Regions from separate parts of the Bacillus sp. AK124 genome, predicted to be linked through region 1. Evidence: a T-box and tRNA genes for the amino acid it is inferred to sense, from the RefSeq annotation. Region 1 holds a T-box; the other holds one or more tRNA genes.
The links. The T-box of region 1 lies ahead of tyrS (tyrosine--tRNA ligase). A T-box ahead of a tRNA ligase gene usually reads a tRNA of that ligase, here a tRNA-Tyr.

Region 1 (4,383 bases):
GTATAATGTCCAGCTACCTTTCCTTTGCTTGTCGGAAATCCCAAAGCTCTAAAAGCTTTCGGGCTTACATCCAACACAGCGCCCGGCATTCTGCCGACATCATATTTATAGACTGTAATGACTTTCTTTGGTTTTGCTTTAGAATAGGCTCTTATTTTTGTGCCTTTTCTCGGAACATCGAAGCCCATCTTTGTGGCGCAGTCCCAATGGCCGAGCCTTTTGCCGTCAGCGCCGACTTTGCCCACGCCGTTGTACCAAGTGATGTAGCCGCTGACTTTTTTCGTTTTAGCACTCGCCTCACCGGCAAAATTGAATGCCAATAGCAAGCTCAAGCTGCCTGCCAAAACAAAAACAGAAAAAAGTATCTTCTTCATATAAAAATATCCTCCGTGAATGGGATTTTTTTCTGACATTCAAATTATACCTTTTTTCATAGAAATGGTATTTTACAGTTTGTTTACGTTTAAAATGCAATTATTACGCCCAGTTTTCTACCAAACTATCAAGAACAGATGACACCTTTGCCAGGATCGTTCGTATATAAAAGAGAAACCAAAATGAATAGGATGATCACAGTGAAAAAATCGAAACTGATCTCGTTATCCGCGGCTGCGATGCTTTTCGCCGTTCCCCTATCTGGATGTTCATCATCCGCTTCAGACCGTTCACAGGAGGTCTCAGAAGACCATTCCATTCAAAAATACGATCTCGTATGGTTTGATTACGTGAATGACAGCGAATCCGACAAAGCACCTTTACTGAAAGCATCATACGTGAAAAATGGGAAAGAAAAGACGGAGACTTTCAAAAAATATGTGGAAAATGTGGAAAATGTCGAACAGCCTTATATTAAAATCCGCGATCATGAAGCCTTCATCTACCGTCCCCCATACATCAAATATGACCAGGAGCCGCTTGAGGGCGTCGTCAAAGATAAAGTGGAACAAAAAAGCAGTGATGAACAATGAAGAAAAAAAGCGCTCCTCTTATTTTGATCATGGCGCTGTCTCTCTTGCTGCCTTTTGCTCAAGCAGAGGCAACAGGCAGCAATGGAACATCCGGAACCAAGGCTTCGAGTTCCTCGGCTAATAACAGCTCTTTAAAAACACGTCCGGGTTCAGTCAACCAGAGAATGCGCAGTTATATGAATCAGTCTGCGAGCCGACAATATTTAAACAAGAGCAGTCAGTTCAACGCCATCCAGCGGACATTGCCGTCCAATGCCCTGTACAAAGGGAGCATCAAGCAAACACTCAATCAAAATCCTGCTGGATCAGCCTTTTTGAATTACTACTTTCCATACTGGATGATCTTCCACGCGGGCGGATATACAGCAGAACAAAAAAGCATGCTCCGCACCGCCGGAATCAAAGAAAAAGCGCTCTCTGAACGAAAAGAAAAAAGATATTGGCTGTTGATTGAAGATCAAAACGGAAAAGAACATGCCGTCCTCGTCTCGAAAAAACAGTATGACAACATTCAAAAAGGGGATCGGGTTGAAGTGCGCCGCAAACAGATCACCAAAAAATAGCTGAAACAAGAGCCGGTCATCATCATGATGCCGGCTTTTCTCGTCATATCAAAAAAGGGCTTGCATGGATGAAAACCATCTGTTAAAATTCGTTTCATAGCTAATGATTCTGAAAATAAAAAGGCAGGCGTCACGATTTGGATAGATCCCCCCATCTTCGACAGGAAGAACACGACACACTCATCAAGCTGAAACGCATGCCGATCGAGTCCTTGAATCTTGAAGCCATTTCGGTTGCCACCAACCTTTACCGGTCAGCGCAAAAGCTCCGCGTCAAAATGGAGACCGAGATCCTTTCCTCATATCAATTGTCATGGACGGCTTTTTCGATTCTTTACGATCTATGGGTATGGGGCAGGCTTGAAACGAGAAAACTCGCTGAACTGTCAGGCATTTCAACAGCCACTGCGAGCAATGTCATTAAAACGCTTGAAAAAAAGAACTTTTGCGGAAAAAGCACGGATCCGAGAGACCGCAGACACGTATACGCCGAGATCACCCCTGAAGGAAAAGCCGCTATTGAAGAGCTCTATCCGGCGTTCCACAAAGGGGAAACAATGCTGATCAAAGGCATGACAAAAGAGGAGCAGAATACATTGGTCGAGCTCCTTCGAAAAGTGAACGACAATCTTCATAAACCATAAGCAACGACGGGAACAAGTAGCGGGCTGTCTCCCTGTTCCAGAGAGCCGGCGGCTGGTGCGAGCCGGTACAAAGGCAGACGCGAATTACCTCCCTGAGCTTTCTTTGTGAACCTTCAAGTAGCAAAGAACGGGAAACCGTTATCTGAAATAGAGCGGAAGACGGAGGTCTTCAACCAGGGTGGTACCGCGTGCATTTGAGCCACGTCCCTTATCGGGATGAGGCTCTTTTTTTATACAAAAAAGGAGGAGTTATCATGCAGCAACAACAATTTGATCAACTGACAACTGCCGAGAAGCGGGAAGTCGAAAGGCAGCTTCACTTATATATGAACGGAGCGGAGGAGGTCATTCCCCCGGAAGAACTGCGGGCAAAGCTGGCCAAATCGATTTTGACCGGCGAACCGCTGAAAATTAAGCTTGGTCTCGATCCGTCGGCGCCTGACGTTCATTTAGGCCACACTGTCGTCTTGAATAAGCTGCGCCAATTTCAGGAAAACGGGCATATCGTTCAGCTCCTGATCGGAGATTTCACAGGAAAAATCGGCGATCCGACAGGAAAATCCGCCGCAAGGAAACAGCTGACGGACGAAGAAGTCCGCCGCAATTCCGAAACATACTTTCAACAGTTTGGAAAAGTGCTTGATCAGAACAAAGTCGAGCTACACTACAACTCAAAATGGCTGAAACGATTAACCTTGGAAGACGTCATTGCGCTCGCGGGCAAAATTACCGTCGCCCGTTTAATGGAACGCGATGATTTTGAAGAAAGAATTGCCATGCAAAAGCCGATTTCGCTTCATGAATTCTTTTACCCGTTGATGCAGGGATATGATTCGGTCGTTCTCGACAGCGATATCGAACTGGGCGGAACGGATCAGCATTTTAACGTGCTCATGGGCAGACACTTTCAGGAAAAGTACGGAAAAGAAAAACAGGTCGTCATTCTCATGCCGCTGCTCGAAGGACTTGACGGGGTTGAAAAAATGTCGAAATCAAAGAACAATTACATCGGCATTGATGAAGACCCTCATGAAATGTTCGGAAAAACGATGTCGCTTCCGGACAGTTTGATGAAAAAATATATCCATCTTGCGACCAACCTGGAGGCGGAAGATAAAAAACGACTTGTCAAAGATTTGGAAACGGGGGCCGTTCATCCGCGAGATGCGAAAATGCTTCTCGGGAAAATCATCGTCAACATGTATCATGGAAGCGAGGCGGCCGAAGCGGCCGAACAGCAGTTTAAAAAGGTTTTTCAGCAAAACAGCGCGCCGGACAATATAACGTCTGTACACTGGCAAGGTGACGGAACGGTGCCTGTCACCGATTTATTGGTGACGCTCGGACTCCTCCCTTCCAAAAGCGAAGCCCGCCGAATGATCCAAAACGGCGGCGTTAAAATCAACGGCATCAAAGCAGAATCGATTCATGCGGATGTGGCGGTCGAACACGGTATGATTATCCAAGTCGGCAAACGGAAGTTTGTCAAATTGCAAATGCCTCAATAAACATTCAGCCTAATCATCCTTTTAAAAGGATCGATTAGGCTGTTTTTCATGAAAAGCGCAGGCGTTAGAATTTGCAACAGGTCGGTATTCAATCGCCTGATGGTTTCGATTCGAAAAGCATATCCGAACGGCCTCCCGAACACCTTGATCTTAATTTTGCCTTCACCTCTCTGATTGCAAATAAGGCCGCCAGCGGCGGCCTGCCATTTTACGATTCATTTGTCTTCTCTTATGCAGCAACAGCGCTGCCATCCTTCCTTCAGCAGCTCAAATGTCAGCTCGTTTGTGTCGGGCACGATCAAATCAGCCCCGCTCAGCGATGTCTCATCACCGACTCCCACCGCAAACATCCCTGCGGATTTGATCGCGGCGATCCCGGCTTCAGCGTCTTCGATTGCTGCACACTGAGACGGAGGCACACCGAGCAGCGCTGCGGCCGTCAAAAAAATTTCGGGGTCCGGCTTTCCGCGAGCAAGCGCAGCCGGGTCAACGACAGCATGAAATTCGTCCATGAGCCCGAGCCGTTGCAAAATAGCGGGCGCGTTTCGGCTTGACGAAGCTAACGCGATGCTTACATTTTCCCTTTTCAATTCGGCAAATAGCCCGGCGATTCCCGGCAACAGGTCATGCGGTGTCAAGTTTTGGATCAGCTGTTGGTAGTATTGATTTTTCCGGCGCATGATCTCTTGTTTCTCCGCCT
Region 2 (4,383 bases), 510 kb from region 1:
AAATGGCGGCCCCTCATAAAAAAAGAGCAAAGCTCATTCGCCCGCTTTGCTCTACTCTTTAGACTCCTTCATGTCAAAAACCGATTTTCCGGTCGATTTAATCTTATACCACATCCAGTCGAACACTTCGTTGATCTCATGGATCTGACCAGTGACTTGTCCTGCTGAAGCCGTATATTTTTCGCCATTAACAATCGTGACATCGCCGTCGACTTTGCCTTCTATAATCAGCTTTCCGTTTTTCACGGTCACATCGCCTTTGACAACTTTGCCTTCAGGTACGATGACCGTGTTGTTTTTCACTACGAGATTGGGCTGGCTGGATACGCTGAAATCCTGATCGTTTTTCCAGCTGGAGAAAAAGCTGCCGCCCATCAAAATGATAAACAAAGCTGCCGCCACTAAAAACGGATGAGCTTTAAGCCACCTGTTGATCGATGCCGTTCGCTTTTCCTTCGGCAGATTCGCCAGCACATCGGCTGTAAAGTTCGCCGGAGCTGTAAGATGTGACGTGCTCTGGACAAGAGCGATGGATTTTTCCATTTCATGAAGGTGCTTTTTGCAGTCTTCGCATGATTGGAGGTGCTCTTTTAATTGCGATTCATCTTCCGGTAGTATGTCTCCGTCAAGGTATTTATGCATAAGCTGAACAATATGCTCCGGACAGCTCATTTCATCACCCCACTTAAAGATCCCTTAATTGTTTTCTGAGAGCCTCTCTGCCCCTGTGTATCCTCGTTTTCACCGTACCTACGGGAATATTAAGGATTTCACTGATCTCAATGAGTGAGAGCTCATCAATGTACTTTAATACGATGACCGTCCTGTATTTATCGGGAAGCCTTAAGATTTTTTCCTGGATGGTGCTGTGCAGCTCCAAAGAAACCACTTCATCCTCTGGAAGCGCAACATCCGCCGCAACCTGGGAATACATCGTCAGTCCTTCAGTCCCCGCCACCTCTGCATCCAAGTAATAGTCCGGCTTTTTTTTACGGATACGATCGATGGTCAAATTGGTTGCGATTCGATAAAGCCATGTGGAAAATTTCCGGTTGATATCAAAACTGTCGATATTCACGTATGCTCTGATAAACGCTTCCTGCGCAATATCTTCCGCCTCATGCGCATTGCCGAGCATACGGTAGCAAAGCTGATAAATTTTGTCTTTGTAAATATCCACGATGTCTGCAAATGCATTACGATCGCCTTTTTTCACCTGTTTGATTCTTTTTTTAATCATTGTTTCCATATTTATCTAACCTCTGCCTTCACCGGTCTTTATGTATACGAATTGATTTTTATTAGGTTTCATTAAATTCATAAAAATAGTTTATCAAATTTTTGGCAGGGTGTAGATGCTTTGACAGGGATCATGCGCTTAATATTAGCTTAAAATTATTATACAATCTAAATATTATGAAACTGAGACTTTTTTATAAAAAAAGCAGCCTAAGGCCGCTCTTCAACCGCACCTAAAGCAGCTTTTCGCCAAACAGCGACCCCATTAAGGCGACTGCCGCTTCAGCCGTCCTGTTTTTCTCATCCAATATCGGGTTGACTTCGACAAACTCAGCGGACGTAATCAGCTTCGATTCTTCCAGCATTTCCATCGCCAGGTGGCTTTCCCTGTAGCTGATGCCTCCCGCTACCGGGGTTCCGACACCCGGGGCATCGTTCGGATCAAGCGCGTCTAAATCGAGTGACAGATGGACACCGTCCGTTCTGCCGCGCAAATAGTCTATCGTTTCTTCCATCACCCTCGTCATACCGAGGCGGTCGATTTCATGCATTGTATACACTTTGATCCCTTTGTCGCGAATCAATTCTTTTTCCCCGTCATCAAGTGACCTCGCACCGATGATGACGATGTTCTCCGCTTTAATTTTCGTTTCTTTTCCATAGATGCCTGTCAGCCCTTCATGGCCGATCCCCAGGCTGATGGCGAGCGGCATGCCGTGAATATTGCCTGAATGAGACGTTTCTTTCGTATTTAAATCAGCATGGGCATCATACCAGATCACACCCAGGTTTTGATAATGCTTCACAAGGCCGGCCAGCGTTCCGATCGCTATGCTGTGGTCACCGCCCAGCACGAGCGGAAAAGCACCTGAAGCCACGATCTTATCAACGGTCTCAGCAAGTTTTGCACTCGCTTTTGTAATCGCTTTCAAGTTTCTCAGCTCTTCAGATGCCGGCTCCCCGCCTTCTTTCTCATCCTCTCTTTGCCCGATTGTCATATCGCCGAGGTCTTCAATATCCTGACAAAGGCTTTCCAACCGTTCATTAACACCGGCACAGCGAATCGCGCTCGGTCCCATATCGACTCCCCGCCTCAGCTGACCGAGATCCATCGGTACGCCGATCATTGAAATCTGCTGTTTTAACATATGATATCCCCCTTTCAGACCTTCATTGTACCTTCCAATTCGGAATTGACTCAACAAGACATTTTTTTGAATAGTTATACAAAAAAGACAAAATAAAAAGGACATCCTGTTAGGATGTCCAAAAACTGGGCTAGCTGGATTCGAACCAGCGCATGACGGAGTCAAAGTCCGTTGCCTTACCGCTTGGCTATAGCCCAATAATGGTGGAGGGGGACGGATTCGAACCGCCGAACCCTGAGGGAGCGGATTTACAGTCCGCCGCGTTTAGCCACTTCGCTACCCCTCCAAAAACAGTGCCGGCCAGAGGACTTGAACCCCCAACCTACTGATTACAAGTCAGTTGCTCTACCAATTGAGCTAGACCGGCATGATACGGTATCTTATGCAGTTACCGGCGCGGTTGTGACAAAAACCGATCCAGAAAAATGGTGGAGGATGACGGGATCGAACCGCCGACCCTCTGCTTGTAAGGCAGATGCTCTCCCAGCTGAGCTAATCCTCCGCAGTACAGGACGTACAAGTGCATGCGTTGCAACAGGACGTTGCGATCTTAGCATGCCTTCCTTGCCGTTAAAGTACAAGTGCGCGTTGCAACAGGACGTTGCGACCTTAGCATGCCTTCCTTTTAAAAATTCCGGCATTCGCAGCGTGCTGTCCAAAAAAGAATGGTGACCCGTACGGGATTCGAACCCGTGTTACCGCCGTGAAAGGGCGGTGTCTTAACCACTTGACCAACGGGCCATCATCGTGTTTCAAGCAGCTCTCGTAAAGCTGACAAAAGTTATTATATACAGGTTCCTCCCCATTTGTAAAGGGGTAAATTAAAATTTTTATTTTCAAATTTTTTATTCATAAACATTGAGAAAAACGCAGAAATTTTGTTTAAAATAGGGCTATCTGATGTGCAAGAGAGGGGACGCGAAAAATGATACTGGTAAGTTCATGTCTGGCCGGGGTGGAATGCCGCTATAACGGATCGCACAGCTATGTGGGGAAAATCAATAAGCTTGTTGAAGAAAAAAAAGCGGTGATTGCTTGTCCCGAGCTGCTCGGCGGATTTCAAACGCCAAGGGAACCGGCCGAAATTATAGGCGGGTCGGGAGAAGACGTTTTAGACGGCAGGGCGGTGATCAAGACACAATCCGGAAAAGACGTAACAGGCCTGTATATAAAAGGAGCTTATCTAACATTGGAGATGGCAAGGCAAATCAAGGCTGATACGATCGTGTTGAAGGAAAACAGCCCGTCTTGCGGTAGCGGCCATATATACGATGGAAGTTTCTCAAGCCAAAAAATAGCCGGCAACGGCGTTACGGCGGCGCTTCTGAAAAAAGAAGGCTTCCGCGTGATTTCCGAACACCAAATAGACGAGCTGTAATACCTGAACATAAGCGCAGTTCATCTGCGCTTTATTTTATGTCGGCAATCCGTTGTTTAGAACTTCATTGAAATAAAATTTTAATATTTACCTTTTGTTATTGAAATAATATTCCACCCTTAATATACTGAAAATTAAGAAATATATGCACTTCATCATCAGGAGGAGTTGTCGATGGAAAACAGCCATTTAGGTTCATTAACGACCGAACGCCGGAATGAAAGATCCAGGCGCATTCACCAGTCAAAGACGATTGATATTTTGAAAATCATCAATGATGAAGACAAAACTGTGGCCGAAGCTGTACAAGAAGTCTTACCAGAAGTTAAGACCGCCGTTGACTTCGCCGTCGGGTCGTTAAAGAAAGGGGGACGGATCATCTACATCGGTGCCGGTACAAGCGGGAGACTCGGCGTACTCGATGCAGCTGAATGCCCGCCGACGTTCAGCATATCTCTCGAGTCGGTCATTGGCATCATTGCAGGAGGAGAAAAAGCTCTGTACAAAGCCGTGGAAGGCGCTGAAGATCACGAGGCATTCGGCAGACGGGATTTATCAGCCGTTAACCTCTCAAACAATGATACCGTAATCGGAATCGCCGCCAGTGGTCGGACTCCA

Region 2: it encodes a tRNA-Tyr, which carries the amino acid that the T-box ahead of tyrS (tyrosine--tRNA ligase) is inferred to sense. The anticodon was not compared.

Annotation. Positions count from the first base shown of each region.
Region 1 covers NZ_CP096378.1:3,614,890-3,619,272, forward strand. The annotation lists gene M1E06_RS18175 (RlpA-like double-psi beta-barrel domain-containing protein) at 1-374, opposite strand, end outside; gene M1E06_RS18180 (hypothetical protein) at 567-968, shown strand; gene M1E06_RS18185 (hypothetical protein) at 965-1,531, shown strand; gene M1E06_RS18190 (MarR family transcriptional regulator) at 1,729-2,175, shown strand; T-box leader at 2,170-2,387, shown strand; gene tyrS (tyrosine--tRNA ligase) at 2,430-3,683, shown strand; gene pgmB (beta-phosphoglucomutase) at 3,899-4,383, opposite strand, start outside.
Region 2 covers NZ_CP096378.1:4,123,035-4,127,417, forward strand. The annotation lists gene rsiW (anti-sigma-W factor RsiW) at 52-672, opposite strand; gene sigW (RNA polymerase sigma factor SigW) at 686-1,249, opposite strand; gene rocF (arginase) at 1,473-2,387, opposite strand; tRNA gene M1E06_RS20625 (tRNA-Gln) at 2,513-2,584, opposite strand; tRNA gene M1E06_RS20630 (tRNA-Tyr) at 2,589-2,673, opposite strand; tRNA gene M1E06_RS20635 (tRNA-Thr) at 2,682-2,754, opposite strand; tRNA gene M1E06_RS20640 (tRNA-Val) at 2,814-2,889, opposite strand; tRNA gene M1E06_RS20645 (tRNA-Glu) at 3,054-3,128, opposite strand; gene M1E06_RS20650 (DUF523 domain-containing protein) at 3,313-3,765, shown strand; gene murQ (N-acetylmuramic acid 6-phosphate etherase) at 3,940-4,383, shown strand, end outside.